Regions from separate parts of the Mesorhizobium sp. WSM3879 genome, predicted to be linked through region 3. Evidence: predicted binding sites of a transcription regulator. Region 3 holds the regulator's gene; each other region holds the start of a gene.

Region 1 (6,818 bases), on a different contig from region 3:
TAAGATTGTACAGGCCGGCACCGGCCTGGCCAAGCCCTGCGCCGCCCTGATCATCCTCCCAATCGACTGGTGTGGCGCCGGGTGCGTCCCTCACCTCTGGGCCTGCGCCCGCCTTAGAAGGTCCGTCCCCGACATCATGGCTGTGCTCTGGACACGAAAGCTTGCGTTCCTTCGCCCCTCTGTCCTGCCGGACATCTCCCCCACTTGGGGGGAGATCAGATGTGGCGCCGGCTTTCGCCAATCATCGACGGTGCAAAGGGAGAGCCGTCAGCGGCACTGCCAATCTCTCCCCTCGTGGGGGAGATGTCCGGCAGGGCAGAGGGTAGCGCCGTAGAGCGCAACTGTCGCGGCGTGCCTCACCTCCTCGCCGACATCGAGCGGCAAGATCCAGCGGTTCCTGCTGAGGAAGGCGGAGGTAGAGAAGCGGAAGGCCGGATAAAATTCGGGTTCTCCCGGGGATTCCGCCACGCAAAAGCCGCCAAGTCAGGCGAAGGCCACAGGGGCTTTGGTTTGAATTGGGGTTATAGAATGCGGCTGGTCTGGGCGTTTTCGTTCGCGCTGGCGAGCGGCGTGGTTTTCGCGGCATCGCCGGAGGACGACTATATCGCCGCGCGCGACAAGGCGATTTCCAACATCGCGGCGCAAGAGAGCTCGAACGCGGAAGTGGAGACACTCGATGCTGCCAACACCAAGGCGCTGGCCGATCTGGAAAAGCGTCTTTCCGCCGTTCTCGGCCCGCTTTCGGTCAAGGATTTTCCGGCAACCGGCACGATCAATCTGCAGAGCCTGAGCGCCTCCGATATTGGCTTCGGCATGCTGGACGGGCTGCGCTACGCCAAGAGCGACGCCGGCCCGAGCATCGTCGCGACGACACGCGGGCTGGTCGAGCGCTGGCTGCGGTCCAAGGCTGACGAGGAGGATGAAAGCCTCCGGCTGCCCGCCGGCATCGACGAGGCGCTCAAGCTAGACGCCTTCTATACCCAGGCTATCGGCAGCGACGCCGCATTCGTGAAGACGCTCGACTTTTCGCTGAAGAAGCCCGAAGGCGCCGATATCGCCGTCGCGCGGCTCGGCGGCTGGACGCAGGATGTCGGACCGATCTACGACCAGCAGGTCGTCGTCGCGGTGGTAAAGGGCGACCGCGTCCTGATCGCCGAGGCGCCCGCGTCACCGGCCGTGCCGAAGATCGCGGCCTGCGAGGCGCTTTGGACCGCGGCGGACGCGGCTGCCCAGAAATTTCAGCAGACCTATCAGAACTCGGACCTGAAGGACCAGCAGGCCTATGATTCCGCCAACGCCGCCTGGGAAAAAGGCGACGGCGATTATCGCGCCTGCATGGGCGAGCGCCTGCCGGGCGATCCGGCCTTCCCGGCACTGCTTGCCGAGGCCCAGCAGCTTGCTGACCGGATGACCGGGAAGTAGGCCCAGAGCGGTGAAGCGCCGAGCTGGCTAACATCCTTCCCTCAGCTCGCGGCGGCCCTCATGTTGCGCCGGCGCCTGGCGGTGGGCCGCGCCGGCTCCACGATATGCCCGTTGGTGACATGCCCATTCGTCACGGGCACAACATCCTGCCGAGCCCGGGCGTCCGTCACCCTGTGCAGCCGCTCGTAAGGCAGCAGCTCCTTGATGCGGGCATTCAGCGTCTCGACCTCGGCGCGCAGGTCCTCGCATTCCTGTTTCTGGATATCGAGCTGGATCTGCTCCGACGCCTGCTGCAGCGATAGCTGCGAGAGATTGGTGCTGATCACCGACAAATTCTTCTTGTCCAATTCGCTCTCGTTCCTGAGAACGGCAAGCTTCTCTTCCGCGATCTGCCGCTCGGTCACGGCGTCATTCAACTGCGCCCTCAGTCCTGTCGCCTCGGCGACCGCATCGGTCTTGTCGATGGAGGCCTGCTCGAGCCGCGATTGCAGCTCCTGGATTTCGGAGCGCAAGCCGCGCAGCTCCGCCCGGCTCCGCGCAAGCTCCGCCGCGCCATCGCTTTCGGCAATGCGGGCGGCTTCGGTTACCTCGGCAAGCTTGGCCTGCGTCGTCTCCAACGATTTCTGCAGCCGGGCCTCCTCCTTCTCGTGGCTACCGAGCTGGGCCATCAGTTCGGCAACGCGCGTGGCTTCGTTGGCGTGGGTCGCCGCGAACTCGTCGAATTTGTGCCGGGCCTCGGCCTCGCGCTTTTGCGCCTGCTCCAGCTCGATCGAAAGCCCGACCTGCTTCTCGCGCAGCAGCTTGTTCTCGACAGCGCGCCTGTCGGCTTCGACGGTCTTGGCCGTCAGGGTCTTGACGATCTCACCGAACTCAGCCTCGCGCCTGGCGCTCTCATTGCCCATCTCGACCATTTCGAGCCGCACCGCTGCAAGCGCCTCGCGCAGCGACTCCCTGTCCTGGACGAGACTTGCCTCGCGCTGCTGCCAGGCCTCGGCCGCGCCGTCGCGTTCGCGCTGCTTGCGCGTAGCGTCAAGCAATTGTTCCGACAAGGCCTTGTGTTCGGCGCCCAGAGCGGCGTTCTCCAGCTCCAGCTCATTGGCGCGCAGCGCATCGCGATGCAGGGCGTTCAGGATATCGCGCGTCATGTGGTGCGCTGTGGCGATCTCGGCCAGCCTTGACCCGATCTCCTCCAGATGACCCTGTCCGTCGCGGAAGAGTCCGGAAACGGCTTCCAAGGCGGCCAACCGTGTCTGGGTGTGCGGCGTCAGCCGGGAGGCGGAAGCCTCGGACTGAGTCTCGCCCGGCGGATCCTCCTCGCTTGCCGCCAGGTCGGCGGCAGAATCGTATCCCGGGGACGTCTCTTCGTCAGCCGAAAGACATTCTTCGAAAGCCTCTGCCAGATCCGACTGGAGCTCTTGAAATTCCTTGTCTACGTCCTCGGCCCGTTTGATCAGGGATTTGAAATTCATAACGGCACACCTCTTACGCTCACACCCGCCGTATTACTTAACGAATTGCTAATCTAGCCCTTAACGTTCCGTACGGGAAGCCTGACCAAAAGAAGGAAGGAATTAAGGTTATCGCGGATTTCCAGAGGCTTGCGCGGTGTTCCGTCAGCGGCATCTGCGCTCAGCGCGGTAAACGGTTAGAATGGCCTGCGTCGGCCGCACGTCATCGAGCCGCAAGCGAGCCTCTTGCGCCCGCTGCGAGCGGATCACTCGTTTGGAAAGGGAGCCGTTCCACGCTCCAGCCAGCACCCACGCCAGCGTTGGCCGTTCCATCTAGCCACGAGAGTTCCGTCATGCCGCAGGGGCCGGACCGGTCGGTCCAACCCCTGCACTGAGACATCAGCTCTTGATTTCGATACGCTTGGCCTGCGACTGCGCCTTCGCGGTCTTGGGCAGCATTACCGTCAGCACGCCGTTCTTGAAGCGGGCATCGATCTTGTCTTCTTCGATCTCGTAGCCCAGCGGGATGCGACGCTCGAAGCGGCCATAGACGCGCTCGGAGAACTGCCGCTCCTTGTCCTCCGTCTCGGAGCGCTTTTCACCCTTCAGCGTCAGCACGCCATCATCAAGCAGCACCTCGATGTCCTTCTCGTCCAGGCCCGGGACTTCGGCCGCCACCTTGATCTCCTTCTCGTTGTCGGAGATCTCAACGCTCGGCCAGCCGGCACCAAAGGCTGATACGCCGCCTAGGGATGGCAAGCCGGAACCGAAACCCCGGAAGACGTCGTCGAACAGCCGATTCACCTCGCGATGCAGCGACAGGAAAGGATCGCGTTCGCCGTCGCGGAAGACACTTGGAACCTGGTTGCCATTGTTTCGGCCCCAGGGAATCAGATCACGAACACTCATTTTTCCTCCTTTCTGTTCATCCGGAAGACACAGGAAGCGCCGGGAACATCACCCGGCGCTTGGCGCAAAGCGCGGCGAGAAGGCTCAGGCCGCCTTGTTGTCGGCCTCGATTTTCTTTGTCGCCGCGGCCTTTGGCGATGATTTGTCCGCCGTGATCTCGATCCGGCGCGGCTTCATTTCTTCCGGGATCTCGCGTTTGAGGTCGATTGTCAGCAGGCCGTTGACGAGGCTCGCATCGACGACCTTGACGTGATCGGCAAGCTCGAAGCGACGCTGGAATGCGCGGCCGGCAATGCCGCGATGCAGGTACTCGCCGTTGTCCTCGCCTGCCTTTTGGCCAGAAACCATCAGCATGTTCTGCTCCTGGGTAATGGCCAGTTCGTCCTGGCTGAAGCCTGCCAGGGCCATGGTGATGCGGTAGTCGTCCTCGCCGCTCTTGGCGATATCGTAGGGCGGCCAGTTGTCAGCGGTTTCGATGCGGCTTGCGGTCTCGAGCGCGTTCAGCATTCGATCGAAGCCGATGCTCGACCGGAACAGGGGAGAAAAGTCGAAACTGGTTCTCATAGCTACATCCTCCATTGAGCAACATAGATACGAGGAGCGCCAAGGCAGCGGCGCTCCTTGACCTTGCCGGCCACTTCAGGCGCCGGCAGGTTCGATTTGGGAATTGATTCCTTTGCCGTCAAGGGGTCCGGGACGTGCCCGTCAAAGCTGCATAATTACCTTTGTTTTCACGGCGCTAGCACTCGGCTGTTGCGAGTGCCAAAAAATTTCTTGCGGCCTCTTGAAACCGGCGCGTGCAAAACCAAATCCACATGCGCGAGGCCGAAAAGGATCGCGAGCCCCGCTCCGGTCCTTCCGGTCCGGAGTGGAGGAACCTCTCAAAATCTGTTTGTCCCGAAGGAGAACGATATGAAGTTCCATCCATTGCATGACCGCGTTCTGGTCCGCCGCGTCGAGGCCGAGGAGAAGACGGCCGGCGGCATCATCATCCCGGACACGGCGAAGGAGAAGCCGCAGGAAGGCGAGATCATCGCCGTCGGTTCCGGCGCGCGCGACGAGAGCGGCAAGCTCATTCCCCTCGACGTCAAAGTCGGCGACCGCATCCTGTTCGGCAAGTGGTCCGGCACCGAGATCAAGCTCAACGGTGAAGACCTGCTTATCATGAAGGAAAGCGACGTGATGGGTGTGGTCGAGCAGACATCGGCGTTGGGAAAAGCGGCTTGAACCGGCCCAACCCGATCCGGTGAATGAAAGCTGCCTGCTGAAGGAGTGTTCCAATGGCTGCCAAGGAAGTGAAATTCCATTCCGACGCCCGCGACCGCATGTTGCGCGGCGTCAATATTCTCGCCGACGCGGTGAAAGTCACCCTCGGCCCTAAGGGCCGCAATGTCGTCATCGACAAGTCGTTCGGCGCCCCGCGCATCACCAAGGACGGCGTCACCGTCGCCAAGGAGATCGAGCTCGAGGACAAGTTCGAGAACATGGGCGCGCAGATGGTGCGCGAGGTCGCCTCGAAAACCAGCGATATCGCCGGCGACGGCACGACCACCGCGACCGTTCTCGCCCAGGCCATCGTCAGGGAAGGTGCCAAGGCCGTTGCCGCCGGCATGAATCCCATGGATCTGAAGCGCGGCATCGACAAAGCCGTCGAGGCTATTGTTCAGGAGTTGAAGACCAACGCCCGCAAGGTGACCAGAAATGACGAGATCGCCCAGGTCGGCACGATTTCGGCCAATGGTGATGCCGAGATCGGCCGTTTCCTTGCTGAGGCGATGCAGAAGGTCGGCAACGAGGGCGTCATCACCGTCGAGGAAGCCAAGACCGCCGACACCGAGCTGGAAGTGGTCGAAGGCATGCAGTTCGATCGCGGTTATCTCTCGCCTTACTTCATCACCAATCAAGATAAGATGCGCGTCGAGCTCGAAGAGCCCTATGTGCTGATCCACGAGAAGAAGCTTTCCAACCTGCAGGCGCTGCTGCCGGTTCTGGAGGCGGTGGTTCAGTCGGCGAAGCCCCTGCTCATCATCGCGGAGGATGTCGAGGGCGAGGCGCTCGCGACGCTGGTGGTCAACAAGCTGCGCGGCGGCCTGAAGGTTGCGGCCGTCAAGGCTCCGGGCTTCGGCGACCGCCGCAAGGCCATGCTGGAGGACATCGCCATCCTCACCGGCGGCACCGCTATCAGCGAGGATCTCGGCATCAAGCTTGAGAACGTCACGCTGGAGATGCTCGGCCGCACCAAGAAAGTGGTGGTCGAGAAGGAGAACACCACGATCGTCGATGGCGCCGGCAAGAAGGAGGAGATCCAGGGCCGCGTCGCGCAGATCAAGGCGCAAATCGAGGAGACCACCTCGGACTACGATCGCGAGAAGCTGCAGGAGCGTCTGGCCAAGCTCGCCGGCGGCGTGGCTGTGATCCGCGTCGGCGGTTCGACGGAGGTCGAGGTCAGGGAGCGCAAGGACCGCGTCGACGATGCCATGCATGCGACGCGCGCGGCGGTCGAGGAAGGCATTCTTCCGGGCGGCGGCGTGGCGCTGCTCAGGGCCGCCAATGCGCTCGACGCGGTGGCTGCCGACAACCCCGACCAGAGATACGGCGTCGACATCGTGCGGCGCGCCATCGACGCGCCGGCGCGTCAGATCGCCGAGAACAGCGGGGCGGAAGGCTCGATCATCGTCGGCAAGCTGCGCGAGAAGACCGATTTCGCCTATGGCTGGAACGCCCAGACCGGCGAATATGGCGATCTTTTCAGCCAGGGCGTTATCGATCCGGCCAAGGTCGTGCGCACCGCGCTGCAGGATGCAGCCTCGATCGCCGGCCTGCTCGTCACCACAGAGGCGATGGTCGCCGAGAAGCCGAAGAAGGAAGCGGCACCCGCCATGCCCGCCGGCGCCGGCATGGACTTCTAGGACGCTGGGGAGGCGCGGCGCCGACACAGCCAATCTCCCCCGACAGGGTCCAATCGGGGGAGATTGGTCGTTAGGGCAAAAGGGAGCGCGAGGGAAACGGCACCCTTCTGAATTGACAAGAACCGGAAAA
Region 2 (6,818 bases), on a different contig from region 3:
CGTCGCTGATTATCGTCGCTTCGCCCGGCACCGGCGTTCTCTACACGCTGAGCGCCGGCCTCTCGCGCGGCGCTCGCGCCGCGATCATCGCCGCTTTCGGCTGCACGCTGGGCATCATCCCGCACATGGCGGCGGCCATCACCGGCCTTGCCGCGGTGCTGCACACAAGCGCCGTCGCCTTCGAGACGCTGAAATATCTCGGCGTCGCCTATCTGCTCTACATGGCCTGGAACACGCTGAAGGAGAAGGGCGGTCTTGCTCTCGATCAGAACGTCGCGCCACGCTCTGCCCGAAAGGTGATCACCTCCGGCATCCTGATCAACATCTTGAACCCAAAACTGTCGATCTTCTTCTTCGCCTTCCTGCCGCAATTCGTCAGCACCACCGAGCCGCACGCTTTCGCCAAGATGCTGGAGCTGTCCGGCGTCTTCATGCTGATGACCTTCCTTGTCTTCGTCGTCTACGGCGTGTTCGCGGCTTCGGTGCGCAGCCATGTCGTGTCGCGGCCGATGGTGCTGACCTGGATGCGCCGCACCTTCGCCGGCGCCTTCGTCATGCTGGGGGCCAAGCTGGCGCTGGCGGATCGGTAAGCGAACCGTGATATAGCCCATCGCCTCGACTATCGCCCGTCCGCGACGCGGATCAGGTTGACGCAGGGATGGCCGAGCGCTGGCGCTGGCGCTGCTGATCTCCCTCCTTGAGGGGGAGATGTCGCCGAAGGCGACAGAGGGGGTCGCCGCGCGTTGGAGCGCCAGCGCCTTCGTTGCACGGGAGTCGTCGCCGGAGCCTTATGCGCGGGACCCCCTCTGCCCTGCCGGGCATCTCCCCCTCAAGAGGGGAGATCAGCTGTTGCGCAGGCCTTCGCCAATCGCAACAGTATAGAGGTCTTGTCTGCTTTTGGACCGGCTGCCCGCATGCCAAAACAAAAAGGGCGACATGTCTGCCGCCCTTTCCATATTCGCTATGGGACCGGACTTCTTAGAAGTCCATGCCGCCACTCAAGCCCGCTTGCGGGCTTGAGCAATGTTAGTTGATGGGCGTGCTTTATGGAGTTCTGGTTGCGAATGATCTTGTCCGAAAAGTCTGCAACTTTTCGGGATCATTCGTCAATTAGAAGTCCATGCCGCCACTCAAGCCCGCTTGCGGGCTTGAGCAATGTTAAATGATGGGCGTGCTTTATGGACTTTTGGTTGCGAATGATCTTGTCCGAAAAGTCTGCAACTTTTCGGGATCATTCGTCAATTAGAAGTCCATGCCGCCCATGCCGCCCATGCCGCCGCCAGGCATGCCGCCCGGCATACCGCCGGCGGCTTCCTTCTTCGGAGCCTCGGCGATCATGGCTTCGGTGGTGACCAGCAGGCCGGCGACCGAGGCCGCGTCCTGGAGAGCGGTGCGGACGACCTTGACCGGGTCGACGATGCCCATGGCGATCATGTCGCCATATTCGCCCGTCTGGGCGTTGAAGCCGAAGGTCGCGCCCTTGTTCTCGAGGATCTTGCCGGCAACGATCGAGGCTTCCGCACCAGCATTGGCCGCGATCTGGCGAGCCGGAGACTGCAGCGCGCGGCGCACGATGTTGATGCCGGCAGCCTGGTCGGAGTTGACGCCGGTTGCCTTGAGGTTGGCCGAAGCGCGCAGCAGCGCGACGCCGCCGCCGGCGACGATGCCTTCTTCAACGGCCGCGCGGGTCGCGTTCAGAGCGTCGTCAACGCGGTCCTTCTTTTCCTTGACCTCGACTTCCGTCGCGCCGCCGACGCGGATCACCGCGACGCCGCCCGCGAGCTTCGCCAGACGTTCCTGCAGCTTCTCCTTGTCGTAGTCCGAGGTGGTCTCCTCGATCTGCTGCTTGATCTGGGCGACGCGGCCCTGGATCTCGGCCTTCTTGCCGGCGCCGTCGACGATGGTGGTGTTCTCCTTGGAGATCGACACCTTCTTAGCGCGGCCGAGCATGTTGAGGCCGACATTCTCGAGCTTGATGCCGAGGTCTTCCGAGATGACCTGGCCACCGGTCAGGATAGCGATGTCTTCGAGCATGGCCTTGCGGCGGTCGCCGAAGCCCGGAGCCTTGACGGCGGCGATCTTCAGGCCGCCGCGCAGCTTATTGACGACCAGCGTGGCCAGAGCCTCGCCTTCGACGTCTTCCGAGATGATGAGCAGCGGCTTCGAGGTCTGAACGACCGCTTCCAGGACCGGCAGCATGGCCTGCAGGTTGGAGAGCTTCTTCTCGTGCAGCAGGATGTAGGCGTCTTCCAGATCGGCGACCATCTTGTCGGCGTTGGTGACGAAGTAGGGCGAGAGATAGCCGCGGTCGAACTGCATGCCTTCGACGACTTCCAGCTCGGTCTCGGCGGTCTTGGCTTCCTCGACGGTGATGACGCCTTCGTTGCCGACCTTCTGCATCGCTTCCGCGATCATCTTGCCGACCGACTCGTCGCCATTGGCCGAGATCGTGCCGACCTGGGCGACTTCTTCCGAAGTCTTGATCTTCTTGGCGGCCTTGCCGAGAGCGGTGACGACTTCGGTGACGGCGAGGTCGATGCCGCGCTTCAGGTCCATCGGGTTCATGCCGGCGGCAACAGCCTTGTTGCCTTCCTGGACGATCGCCTGGGCGAGAACGGTCGCGGTGGTCGTGCCGTCGCCGGCGATGTCGTTGGTCTTCGAGGCGACCTCGCGAACCATCTGCGCGCCCATGTTCTCGAACTTGTCTTCGAGCTCGATCTCTTTGGCGACGGTGACGCCGTCCTTGGTGATGCGCGGAGCGCCGAACGACTTGTCGATGACGACATTGCGGCCCTTCGGACCGAGGGTGACCTTCACCGCGTCGGCGAGGATGTTGACGCCGCGCAGCATGCGCTCACGGGCGTCGCGGGAGAATTTTACGTCTTTTGCAGCCATAGTAAGCTCCTGACAGGGGCTCGGACAGAGCCCGAAAATTCAGTTGATAGAGAGAGGCCGATGATCAGCCGATGATGCCCATGATGTCGGATTCCTTCATGATCAGAAGGTCTTCGCCATTGAGCTTGACTTCGGTGCCCGACCACTTGCCGAACAGGATGCGGTCGCCGGCCTTGACGTCCAGCGGCACGAGCTTGCCGCTTTCGTCGCGAGCGCCGGAGCCAACGGCGATGATCTCGCCTTCCTGCGGCTTCTCCTTCGCCGTATCCGGGATGATGATCCCGCCGGCTGTCTTGGATTCGGATTCAACCCGGCGAACGACCACGCGGTCATGAAGCGGGCGGAACTTGGACTTTGCCATGTTGTCTTCCTCGAATGAGAACGGTGAGAACTGTTCCTCCATCCGGCGAGGCCGCCGGATATAAGTTAGCACTCACCTAAGGCGAGTGCTAACGTGGCGCTGAGATAGGCTGATGGCATGCGAGAGTCAAGGCGCGCGGGGAGGGGCAATGGCGCAATTTTTCTCAGGCGGAGCGCTGGGCGGAAATGCGGTGGCTGCGCGAAGCGTGGGCGAGCAATCCAGCTCGTTTAGTCCAGGCGCTTCGGCGAGCGCAACACCAGCAGCGGGCAGCGTTCGGCCAGACCGTATGTGCCGCTAGAGGTCAGCCGGAGATCTTCGAAGAAGGTCCGGCCTTCCTCGATGAGCGCTGCCGCGGGGGCGAAACTGTAGACGGCGGACGAGTTCCGGTAGACGTCTATGGTTCCGATGACCGGCAGTTCCCATCCGGTTCGGGCCGAAAGCTCCTCGCGGTCGGGAAACACCCTTTCGAACTGTTCGAGGATGGCTTTGACCGGGATCGTGTAATCCGGCGCGTCGCCGATCGCGGTCATGGCCACGCGCCATTTGAGCTCATGGAAAGTCGAGACGCCGCCGCTTAGTGCCAGAGCGCGGACATCCTTCGGGTCGTCCGGCGTTGCGGGAGAGGCGTAAAGCCTGATGCCGGCGCGGCCGTCGGACTTGAGCGCGCGTGCGATCGACGCAAATAGCGTGCGCCTGAGGCCGGCATCGCCGATGACCGAGAGACATCCGTCGCCGATCAGCGCCTCGACGCTTGCATCGGCGCACGGCAGATCGAACCAGTCGCCCTGCACCGCCTTGCGCGTATCGGTGTCGCCCGGCCAGATGCCGGCAATCATGTCCGAAGACTCGTCGACCGCCGTCATCGTGGCGCCGAGCCCGGCGAGCTCGGGTGTCACGCCGAGCATCACGACATCCGACGGGGCAAGGTCGAGTTCGCGGTCGTAGCTTTCGACAACCTCCGCCGGCGGCCGCAGGGGTGTGCCGAGCAACTGCCAATGTTTGCGAATTGCATTCCAATGCTCGGTCATGCAAACCCCAGCCCGGTAGCGCGTTGTATCCGATCGAATAGTGGACGACGCTTGATAGGCCAAGGGAACAATGGCACGCATCGCCGTCATCACGCATGAGTTCGACCGCTTCCAAAGCCGGCGCGGGCTGCTATGGCGCCGGGACAGCCCGTACATGCTCTTCGATCTGCTGGAGGAACTGAAGAGGCGCGGCCATTCGGTGCAGGTCCTCAGCGGCACGTCGGCGAAGCCGGCCGCCGATATCGCGGTGCTGCATGTCGACGCGACGGTTACGTCGCCCGATTATGTCGAGTATGCCCGCGCCTTTCCCTTCTGCCTCAATCTCGGCGCCGCCGACATTTCCAAGCGCCGCATCAGCGGAGCCGTCGTCGGCAAGGACGACGGCTGGAAAGGGCAGGTTATCGTCAAGAGCAGCCTCAACCATCGGGGAACGCCGGAACAGCAACTGAATCGGCGCGCGCGGCGCGCCGGCAAGCCGATGCCCTTCCCCGGCGTCGAATCTTTCGACCAATACCAGATCCATGCCTCGCTCGCCGACGTTCCGGCCGAGCTGTTCGGACGCGAGGACCTCATTGTGGAAAAATTCATTCCCGAGCCTGAGCCGGATGGCTTTGCCGCCCGTTTCTGGCTGTTCTGCGGCGAGCGCGAGCGCTGCACACGCCACGTCTCGCCGCAGAGCCTGGTCAAGGGCGACGACACGATCCGTCGCGAGGCGGTTCCCGTACCGGACGAGCTTCGCGCGCTAAGGCGCAAGCTCGGCTTCCACTACGGAAAGTTCGATTTCGTCATGCATGAGGGCAGGGCGGTGCTGCTCGATGCCAACAAAACGCCCGGCCGCGCCCGCAATCTGTCGAGCTTCATCGCCGCCGGCAATGCCAATCTTGCCGACGGCTTCGAAGGGTTGATCCGCCAACACGCTTAGATATTCATGCCGCCCGAGACCTCGATGCGCTGGGCGTTGACCCAGCGATTGTCCTCCGACAGCAGCGAGGCGATCATCGGCCCGATATCGTCGGCGACGCCGGCGCGGCCGAGCGCCGTCATGCCAGCCACGACGCGGTTGATCTCGGCGTCGTCGCGCACATGGCCGCCGTTGAAGTCGGTGGCGATGGCGCCGGGCGCCACGGTGTTGGCGGTGATGCGGCGCTGGCTGAGCTCCTTGGCGAGGTAGCGCGTGAACACCTCGATGCCGCCCTTCATCATCGCATAGGCGGCCGAGCCCGGAACCGAGAAGCGCGCCAGCCCGCTCGACACGTTGACGATGCGGCCGCCATCGCTGATCAGCGGCAGCAGCGCCTGGGTTAGGAAGAACACGCCTTTGAGATGGATGTTCATCAGCGTGTCGAATTCCTCTTCCGTGGTCTCGGCGATCGGCTTGCGGAGGCCGGTGCCGGCATTGTTGACGAGATAATCGAAGCGGTCGCGCTGCCAGGTTTCCTGGAGCGTCTTTGTCAACGCCGCGACGAAAGCCGGGAAGGTGGCAACGGCGCCGGCGTCGAGCTCAAGCGCCGCGGCGCGGCTGCCGGCGGCCTCGATCTCGGCGATCGCCGCCTTCGCCTCGTCGGCGCGCGAGCGGTAGGTGAGGATGACGTCGACGCCTTTGCGGGCGAGGTTGAGCGCGGTGTTGCGGCCGAGGCCGCGGCTGCCGCCGGTGATGAGGGCAATGGGGCGAGTGGTCATGGCAAATCTCCTTTTGGCGATGGGGATCCATATACTCGCGCGAATGACCGATATAATCTGGCTCGGACTGCCAACTCTATTCAGGATCTGCGAACAATCAGCGATGGACAGGTTCGACAGCATGCGGCTCTTCACCCGCGTCGTGGAACGGCGCAGCTTCACGGCGGCCGCCGCCGATCTCGGCTTGCCGCGCTCCAGCGCCACCGCCGCGATCAAGCAGTTGGAGGAGCGGTTGGGCGTGCAGTTGCTTCGCCGCACCACGCGCCACGTCACCACCACGCTCGACGGTGAAGCCTATTACCAGCGTTGCATCGGCATCCTCGCCGACATCGAGGATGCCGAGGGCGGCTTCGGCGCGCATGAGGTGCGCGGACGCCTCAGCGTCGACGTCAACGGCCACATGGCGCGCACCTTCCTGCTGCCGGAACTGCCGGCGCTGCTCGTCCGATATCCGGGCCTGACCGTGCATATCGGCGAAGGCGACCGCCTCGTCGACCTCGTGCGTGAAGGCGTCGATTGCGTCATCCGGGCCGGCACGCTTCCCGACAGCGACATGATCGTGCGGCGTCTCGGCATCGCGCGCGAAATCACCGTCGCCAGCCCCGCCTATCTCGACCGCCACGGCGTGCCGCGCACGCCGGACGACTTGGCTGGCCACATGATGATCGGCTTCGTGTCGTCGCGCACGAGGCAGGTGATGCCGCTGGAATTCACCGTCGACGGCAAGGTTCGCGAGATCGTCCTGCCGTCGCGGGTCACGGTCGCCAATTCGGACACGAGTGCTGCGCTGGTCCGGCTGGGTTTCGGGCTGTTCCAGGCGCCAAGGCTCCGATATGCGGACGACCTCGAGGCAG
Region 3 (6,818 bases):
GCCCTCGGCCAGCCGCAGCCCCATCAATAGGAACTCGTCGGCTTCTTCGGCGCGCGTCAGCACCTCGCCGCCGGTGACGCCATGGCTCCTGGCTTCGACCAGGTTGGCCCAGGTCTCAGGCATCTTTTCCGCGACCGTCACGGTACGGCGGCCGTTCTCGACGAAGCGGCCATGCGCGCCGGGTCCGACGCCGACATATTCGCCGTAGCGCCAATAAGTCAGGTTGTGCCGGCTTTCCGCGCCCGGCCGCGCGTGGTTGGAGATTTCGTAGGCCGGAAGCCCGTGCGCCGCGGTCACCTCCTGCGTCAGCGCGTAGAGGTCGGCGGCATGGTCGTTGTCGGGCAGGACGAATTTTCGCGCTGAGTGGAGTGCATGGAACGGCGTGCCCTCCTCGATCGTGAGCTGATAGAGCGACAGGTGGTCGGCGGCGTGGCCGATCGCTTCCTCAAGCTCTGAAGCCCAAGCCTCGGGCGTCTGGCCGGGCCGCGCATAGATCAGGTCGAAGGAGAGCCGCGGAAAGATTTCCCGCGCCAGCCCGATGGCGTGCAGCGCCTCCTCGACATTGTGCAGCCGGCCGAGGAAGCGCAGGTCCTTGTCGTTCAGCGCCTGCACGCCGAGCGAGACACGGTTGACGCCGGCCGCCCGATAACCGCGGAAGCGCTCCGCCTCGACCGAGGACGGATTGGCCTCCAGCGTCACCTCGATCCCGGCAGGCACCGTCCAGTTCTTCGCTACGGCTTCCAGAACCGCTGACACCGTTTCCGGCTTCATCAGCGACGGCGTGCCGCCGCCGAGGAAGACGCTGGTCACCTCGCGCGGCCCGGTGCGGGCGCGCATGGTCTTCAGCTCCGTCTCGAAGGCCCGCGCAAAACGCTCCTGGTCGACCGGCTGGTGGCGAACGTGGCTGTTGAAGTCGCAGTAAGGGCATTTGGCCGCGCAGAACGGCCAATGAATATAGACGCCGAAGCCGGGGCTGCGGTCGAGCGGCATGGTCTGGCCTGTCCCAATCATTTTGACCTGAGCCGCGCCAGATCCAGCCGCGCCAAATCCAAGCGGGCCTGGGCAAACTTCTGGAAGGCGCGGGCGCGGTGCGACAGGGCTGTTGCCTGGCCGGGCTTCCAGCCATGCTTTTGCTCGGCGCTCATCTCGCCAAAAGTCTTGGCGAAGCCGTTGGGCAGGAACACCGGATCGTAGCCGAAGCCGAGCGTGCCGCGCGGCGGCCAGACCAGCGTGCCTTCGGCCTCGCCGCGGTAATATTCGGCCTCGCCATCGGGAAAGGCGAGGCAAATGACGGCGACGAAACGGCCGGTGCGCTGCGCCGGCTCGGTCGCGCCGACCTCCTGCAACGCCACTTCGGTGCGCTGCATGGCCATGCCAAAATCGCGTGTGCCGTCCGCCGTCTCGGCCCAGTTGGCTGTGTAGACGCCGGGCGCCCCGTCGAGCGCGTCGACGCAGAGCCCCGAATCGTCCGACAGCGCCGGCAGGCCGGTGGCCTTGGCCGCGGCATAGGCCTTGATATAGGCATTCTCCTCGAAGGTCGTGCCGGTCTCGTCCGGTTCCGGCAGGCCGTATTCCTTGGCCGACTTCGCCTCGAAGCCGAACGGGGCCATCAAGTCGGCGAATTCGCGCAGCTTGCCTTCATTGTGGCTGGCGACGACGATCTTTTGTCCGTTCAAAGAATGCATCAGAGACCCCAGATCCTTGGTTCGGCGAACTCGATCGAATTGCCCGAAGGGTCGCGGATATAGATCGAATGTCCGCCTTGCGGCCATTCGAAATCGCTTTCGATGGCGATGTTCTTGGCCGCCAGATGCTTGCGCCATTCGGCGATCTCGGCCGCAGTCGCGGTGAAGCAAAGATGCCCTTCGCCGACCGTGCCGTGCGGCGGCACCTTCAGCTTGGCGTCGGGCGCCGGCGGAATTTTCGTCGCCTCGGCATTGAAGATGAGCAGCACGCCGTTGCCGCAGCGGAAGAAGACGTGGCGGCCTTCGACCTTGCCCAGCGGATCCAGGCCGAGGATGTCGCGGTAGAAGGCTTCGGCAGCGGTTAGATCTGTGACGTAGAGCGCTGATTCCAGAATCGCGGAGGGAGTCACGAGGCGCCCCCCTCTGCCCTGTCGAGCAGATGGCCGGCAGGCCAGAGGGGGGTGCCTAGGCTCGGCATTCGAAAACCTACGCCACCGCCATCTGCTGCAGGCTGACCAGCCGAGAAATACCCTTCTTGGCCAGTCCCATCAGTGCCGAAAACTGCTCTTCGGAGAAGGGCTCGCCTTCCGCCGTGCCTTGGATCTCGACGATGCCGCCCTTGCCGGTCATGACGAAATTGGCGTCGGTGCCGGCCGAGGAATCCTCGAGATAATCGAGATCGATGACCGGCTGTCCGTCATGGATGCCGCAGGAGATCGCCGCGACATGGTCCTTGAGCACCTTGGAAACGCTGGCCATCTGGCGCGCTTCCATCCAGCGCAGGCAATCGTATAGCGCCACCCAGCCGCCGGTGATCGAGGCGGTGCGGGTGCCGCCGTCGGCCTGGATAACGTCGCAGTCGACGGTGATCTGCTGTTCGCCCAGGGCCTGCAGGTCGACAACGGCGCGCAACGAACGACCGATCAGCCGCTGGATCTCCAGCGTGCGGCCGCCCTGCTTGCCGGCGGAAGCCTCGCGGCGCATCCGCTCGCCCGTCGAGCGCGGCAGCATGCCGTATTCGGCCGTAACCCAGCCCTTGCCGGAATTGCGCATCCAGGCCGGCACCTTTTCCTCCAGGCTCGCCGTGCACAGCACATGCGTGTCGCCGAACTTCACCAGGCACGAGCCTTCGGCATGCTTGGAGACGCCGCGCTCGAAGGAGATGGCGCGCATTTCGTCGGGCTGGCGTTTGGAGGGGCGCATTCGGCCTTCTTTCCTTGGTTTTGGATTCGTCGGCGGCTTGTAGACGCATGCGACGGATGGCGCAAAGGAAAAGGGCGCCAAGGAAACGGCGCAAGCGAAAATGGCCCGGGTTGCGCCAGGGAGGCTTAAGTCTATATCTTTCGATAGGAGGTTTTTCGCTGGAATGAACAAGGCAGTCGATCCCGCATCGCAGCCGCCCGTGTTTCAGTCGCTCGACATGCGCTCGCGCGACATCTTCCGGCGGATTGTCGATTCCTATCTGCGCGACGGCGAGCCGGTCGGCTCGCGCAGCCTGTCGCGCATCCTGCCGTCGTCGCTGTCACCGGCCACCATCCGCAACGTGATGAGCGACCTTGAGCATCTGGGGCTGATCTACGCGCCGCATATCTCGGCCGGGCGCCTGCCGACCCAGACCGGCCTGCGCTTCTTCGTCGATGCCTTCATGGAGCTCGGCGATCTGTCGGACGACGAGCGCCGCGTCATCGAGGCGCAGGTGCGTGCCTCGGGCTCGGGCGCGACGCTGGAGCATATGCTGACAGAGGCCAGCCAGATGCTCTCCGGCATGTCGCGCGGCGCCGGCCTGGTGCTCGCCGCCAAGAACGAGGTGGCTCTGAAGCACATCGAGTTCATCCAGTTGGAACCCACCAAGGCGCTCGCCGTCCTCGTGTCGCAGAGCGGCGATGTCGAGAACCGCGTTGTCGACCTGCCTGCCGGTATCACCGTCTCGCAGCTGCACGAGGCCTCGAACTTCCTCAACGCCCATATCCGCGGCCGCACGCTGGCCGAGGCCCGGGTCGAGATCGCGCGCATCAAGGACGAGACCAGGGCGGCTCTCGACACGCTGTCGCAGGAACTGGTCGAGAAGGGCCTCGCGGTCTGGGCCGGCGCCGAAAGCGGCCTGCCGGCGCGCCTCATCGTGCGCGGCCGCGCCAATCTTCTGGAAAACGTCACCGCCCAGGCCGATCTCGAATTGCTGCGCCATCTGTTCGAGGATCTGGAAACGCAGGACGGACTGCTGCAGCTCCTCGATCTCGCCGAGGACGGTCCGGGCGTGCGCATCTTCATCGGCTCGGAGAACAAGTTGTTCTCGCTGTCCGGTTCCTCGCTCGTGGTCGCGCCCTATCGCGACAAGGATGCACGCGTCGTCGGCGCGCTCGGCGTCATCGGCCCGACGCGATTGAACTATGCCCGCATCGTCCCGATGGTCGACTATACGGCCCAGTTGATTTCGCGCATGTTGAGGTAGGCGAGCGGGAAACGTCGCAAGGAGGGTGGAAATGGCGCTGGAATCGTTCAAGGCCCAGATCAGCCTGCTGCTCGAGGAGATGGTGAACCAGCCGGAAGACGATCACGAGATCCAGGAGCTACTGCGCGAGAAGCTCAGGGAAATGCGCGCCATGGGCCTGCCGCTGCCGGCCGATCTGGTCGCGCTGGAAAAGCAGCTCGACGACGATCTGGATATCGAAGAGAGCTGAACTGCCGGCGCTTCCCGTCAAAATTTGCATGCCCGGCTTCTCTTTTGGAGAGCCTGCCCGATATTCGCTGTCTGGTTGCTGATGCACGATGGCGAATAACGGAGAACAGCATGATACGCATTGCCGGCCTTGCCGCCCTCGCCTTGCTCCTGGTCTCCGGCGCCGTCGCGCAGCAGGCCGACCAGCCCCTGCTCACCGGCAAAAAGGCCTTCGGTGACTGGAAGGCCGACCGGCCCGGCGTGCGGCGCCTCATCAGGCCCGACGATCTCCCGAAGCCGAATGTCGCCGAATCCGCCTCGAACGGCGGCGGTGTCACCGATCGCCCCGAGGATGCCAAGCCAGCCCTTCCACCCGGCTTTTCGGCCGAGCTGGTGGCTTCGGGCATCAGCAGCCCGCGTGTCGTGCGCACGGCGCCGAACGGCGATCTCTTCGTCGCCGACAGCAGGGCGAACCAGGTCCGCGTCTATCGACTGGCCGAAGGCAGCGCCAAGCCCGCCGAGAAGTCGGTCTTTGCCAAAGGCCTGACCCGGCCCTACGGCATCGCCTTCTATCCGCCGGGCGACAAGCCGCAATGGGTCTATGTCGCCAACAGCAACAGCGTCGTCCGCTTTGCCTATCGCGACGGCGACCTCAAAGCTTCGGGCAAGCCCGAAACGATCGTCTCGGACATCCCGTCGAGCCATCACTGGACGCGCGACATCGCTTTTTCGCCCGACGGCAAGACGCTCTATCTCTCGGTCGGCTCGGGCTCGAATACCGCAGAGGGCATGGGAGCGAGGCCGAAGGGCGGCGTCGAAGAATGGGCGAGATCGGCACCGCTCGGCGCTACCTGGGGCGCGGAGGAAGGCCGAGCGGATGTGCTCGCTTTCGATCCTGACGGCAAGAACCGCAGGATGGTCGCCACCGGCCTGCGCAACTGCTCGGGCATGACGGTGCAGCCGGCCACGGGCGCGCTCTGGTGCGTCGTCAACGAACGCGACGAGCTCGGCGACAACGTGCCTTTCGAATATGCGACCGCCGTCAAGGAGGGAGCCTTCTATGGCTGGCCCTGGTACTATATCGGCGACAACGAGGATCCGCGCCACAAAGGCGCGCGGCCCGATCTCGCCGGCAAGGTCACGGTGCCGGACGTGCTGATCCAGGCACATTCGGCGCCGCTCAACATCGCCTTTTACGAGGGCGGCAACTTCCCGGCCGACTATAAGAGCGACGCCTTCGTCACCCTGCACGGCTCGTGGAACCGCAATGTCCGCACCGGCTACAAGGTGGTGCGGCTGAAGTTCAAGGACGGCAAGCCGACCGGCGAGTATGAGGATTTCGCCACCGGCTTCGTCATCGCGGACGATGCGGTCTGGGGCCGGCCGGTCGGTGTCGCGGTGGCGAAGGATGGATCGCTGATCCTGACCGAGGACGGCAACGGCACGATATGGCGCGTCACCTACGGCGACGGCCGGTCCTGAAGCGGCGCTGGTGCAACCGAATCCGGCCGCAAGGCAATTAACGCCGCCCCGACGCCGTGGTAAGAGGCCGCCGCTCTGGATCGCGATCTCGGGATAGCGCTGGGTTCAAGCCATGACACTGACAGGATTTCTCGCCTACAGCGCCGCCCTCGGCGTCGCCGCCGCCATTCCGGGCCCCGGCGTGACTGCGCTTGTTGCCCGCGCGCTCGGCTCCGGCTTCCGTTCGTCGCTGGCTATGTCGTTCGGTCTCATGCTCGGCGACATTACCTACCTCACCGCCGTCGTGCTTGGCCTCGCCTTCGTCGCCCAGACCTTCGGCATGGTGTTTCTCGCCATCAAATGGGCGGGCGTCGCTTATCTCGCCTTCCTTGCCTGGCGCTTCTGGACGAGCGGCATCTCGCCCGAAACGGTCGAGGCGCGGAAGAGCAAGAGCGGCCTGGCGTCGAGCTTCATCGCCGGGCTGACGGTGACGCTCGGCAACCCGAAGACGATGATCTTCTATCTCGCCATCACGCCGACCATCGTCAATCTGAAGACGATCACGCCGGCCGACTACGGCATACTCGTCGCGCTGACCGTCGTCGTCCTGTTCGTGGTGCTGGTCCCCTATCTGGCGCTGGCTGCCAAGGCGCGCTGGTTCCTGAAGTCGCCGCGCGCGCTCAAGGTGCTGAACCGCACCGCCGCCGGCTTCATGATGGGAGCGGCAGCCGCCATCGCGGCCCGTCAATAGGCTGCATTCTCAACCGGCCCCCATTTCGGGGAAAGCATCCCCAAAACGGGCCGATCCGGAAAATGCATTCCGGCGCGGGGAGGTTTTCAGCAGCCGCCCCACTCGGATATTTTCGGCGGGCAGCCTATCTTGCGCGGCTGAAAGCCTTATTCTGTTTGCCTATGCCTTTGCCTTGGGAGCGAAACCAATGAACAAGCCCGTCACCTCCGCGCGTGTCCCCGGCCGCGGCCGCATCTTCAACTCGATCACCGAGACGATTGGAGAC

The links. The regulator HrcA, encoded in region 3, represses chaperone genes, less so after heat shock. The targets are predictions, from matches to a motif close to GTTAGCACTCNCNNNNNGNGAGTGCTAAC.
Region 1: a site for HrcA is predicted at 4,518-4,546, ahead of groES (co-chaperone GroES). Genes of this name have one in related genera too.
Region 2: a site for HrcA is predicted at 3,321-3,349, ahead of groES (co-chaperone GroES). Genes of this name have one in related genera too.

Annotation. Positions count from the first base shown of each region.
Region 1 is NZ_NSFZ01000009.1:154,382-161,199, forward strand. It holds gene CK218_RS20925 (hypothetical protein) at 529-1,422, shown strand; gene CK218_RS20930 (hypothetical protein) at 1,464-2,891, opposite strand; gene CK218_RS20935 (Hsp20/alpha crystallin family protein) at 3,270-3,779, opposite strand; gene CK218_RS20940 (Hsp20 family protein) at 3,864-4,343, opposite strand; gene groES (co-chaperone GroES) at 4,692-5,006, shown strand; gene groL (chaperonin GroEL) at 5,060-6,688, shown strand.
Region 2 is NZ_NSFZ01000012.1:111,341-118,158, forward strand. It holds gene CK218_RS23850 (LysE family translocator) at 1-590, shown strand, start outside; gene groL (chaperonin GroEL) at 1,243-2,895, opposite strand; gene groES (co-chaperone GroES) at 2,960-3,256, opposite strand; gene CK218_RS23865 (class I SAM-dependent methyltransferase) at 3,484-4,284, opposite strand; gene CK218_RS23870 (hypothetical protein) at 4,355-5,206, shown strand; gene CK218_RS23875 (SDR family oxidoreductase) at 5,203-5,964, opposite strand; gene CK218_RS23880 (LysR family transcriptional regulator) at 6,068-6,818, shown strand, end outside.
Region 3 is NZ_NSFZ01000003.1:246,213-253,030, reverse strand. It holds gene hemW (radical SAM family heme chaperone HemW) at 1-1,011, opposite strand, end outside; gene rdgB (RdgB/HAM1 family non-canonical purine NTP pyrophosphatase) at 1,008-1,685, opposite strand; gene CK218_RS07800 (VOC family protein) at 1,685-2,095, opposite strand; gene rph (ribonuclease PH) at 2,172-2,888, opposite strand; gene hrcA (heat-inducible transcriptional repressor HrcA) at 3,052-4,134, shown strand; gene CK218_RS07785 (hypothetical protein) at 4,166-4,363, shown strand; gene CK218_RS07780 (sorbosone dehydrogenase family protein) at 4,474-5,823, shown strand; gene CK218_RS07775 (LysE family translocator) at 5,936-6,553, shown strand; gene cysK (cysteine synthase A) at 6,741-6,818, shown strand, end outside.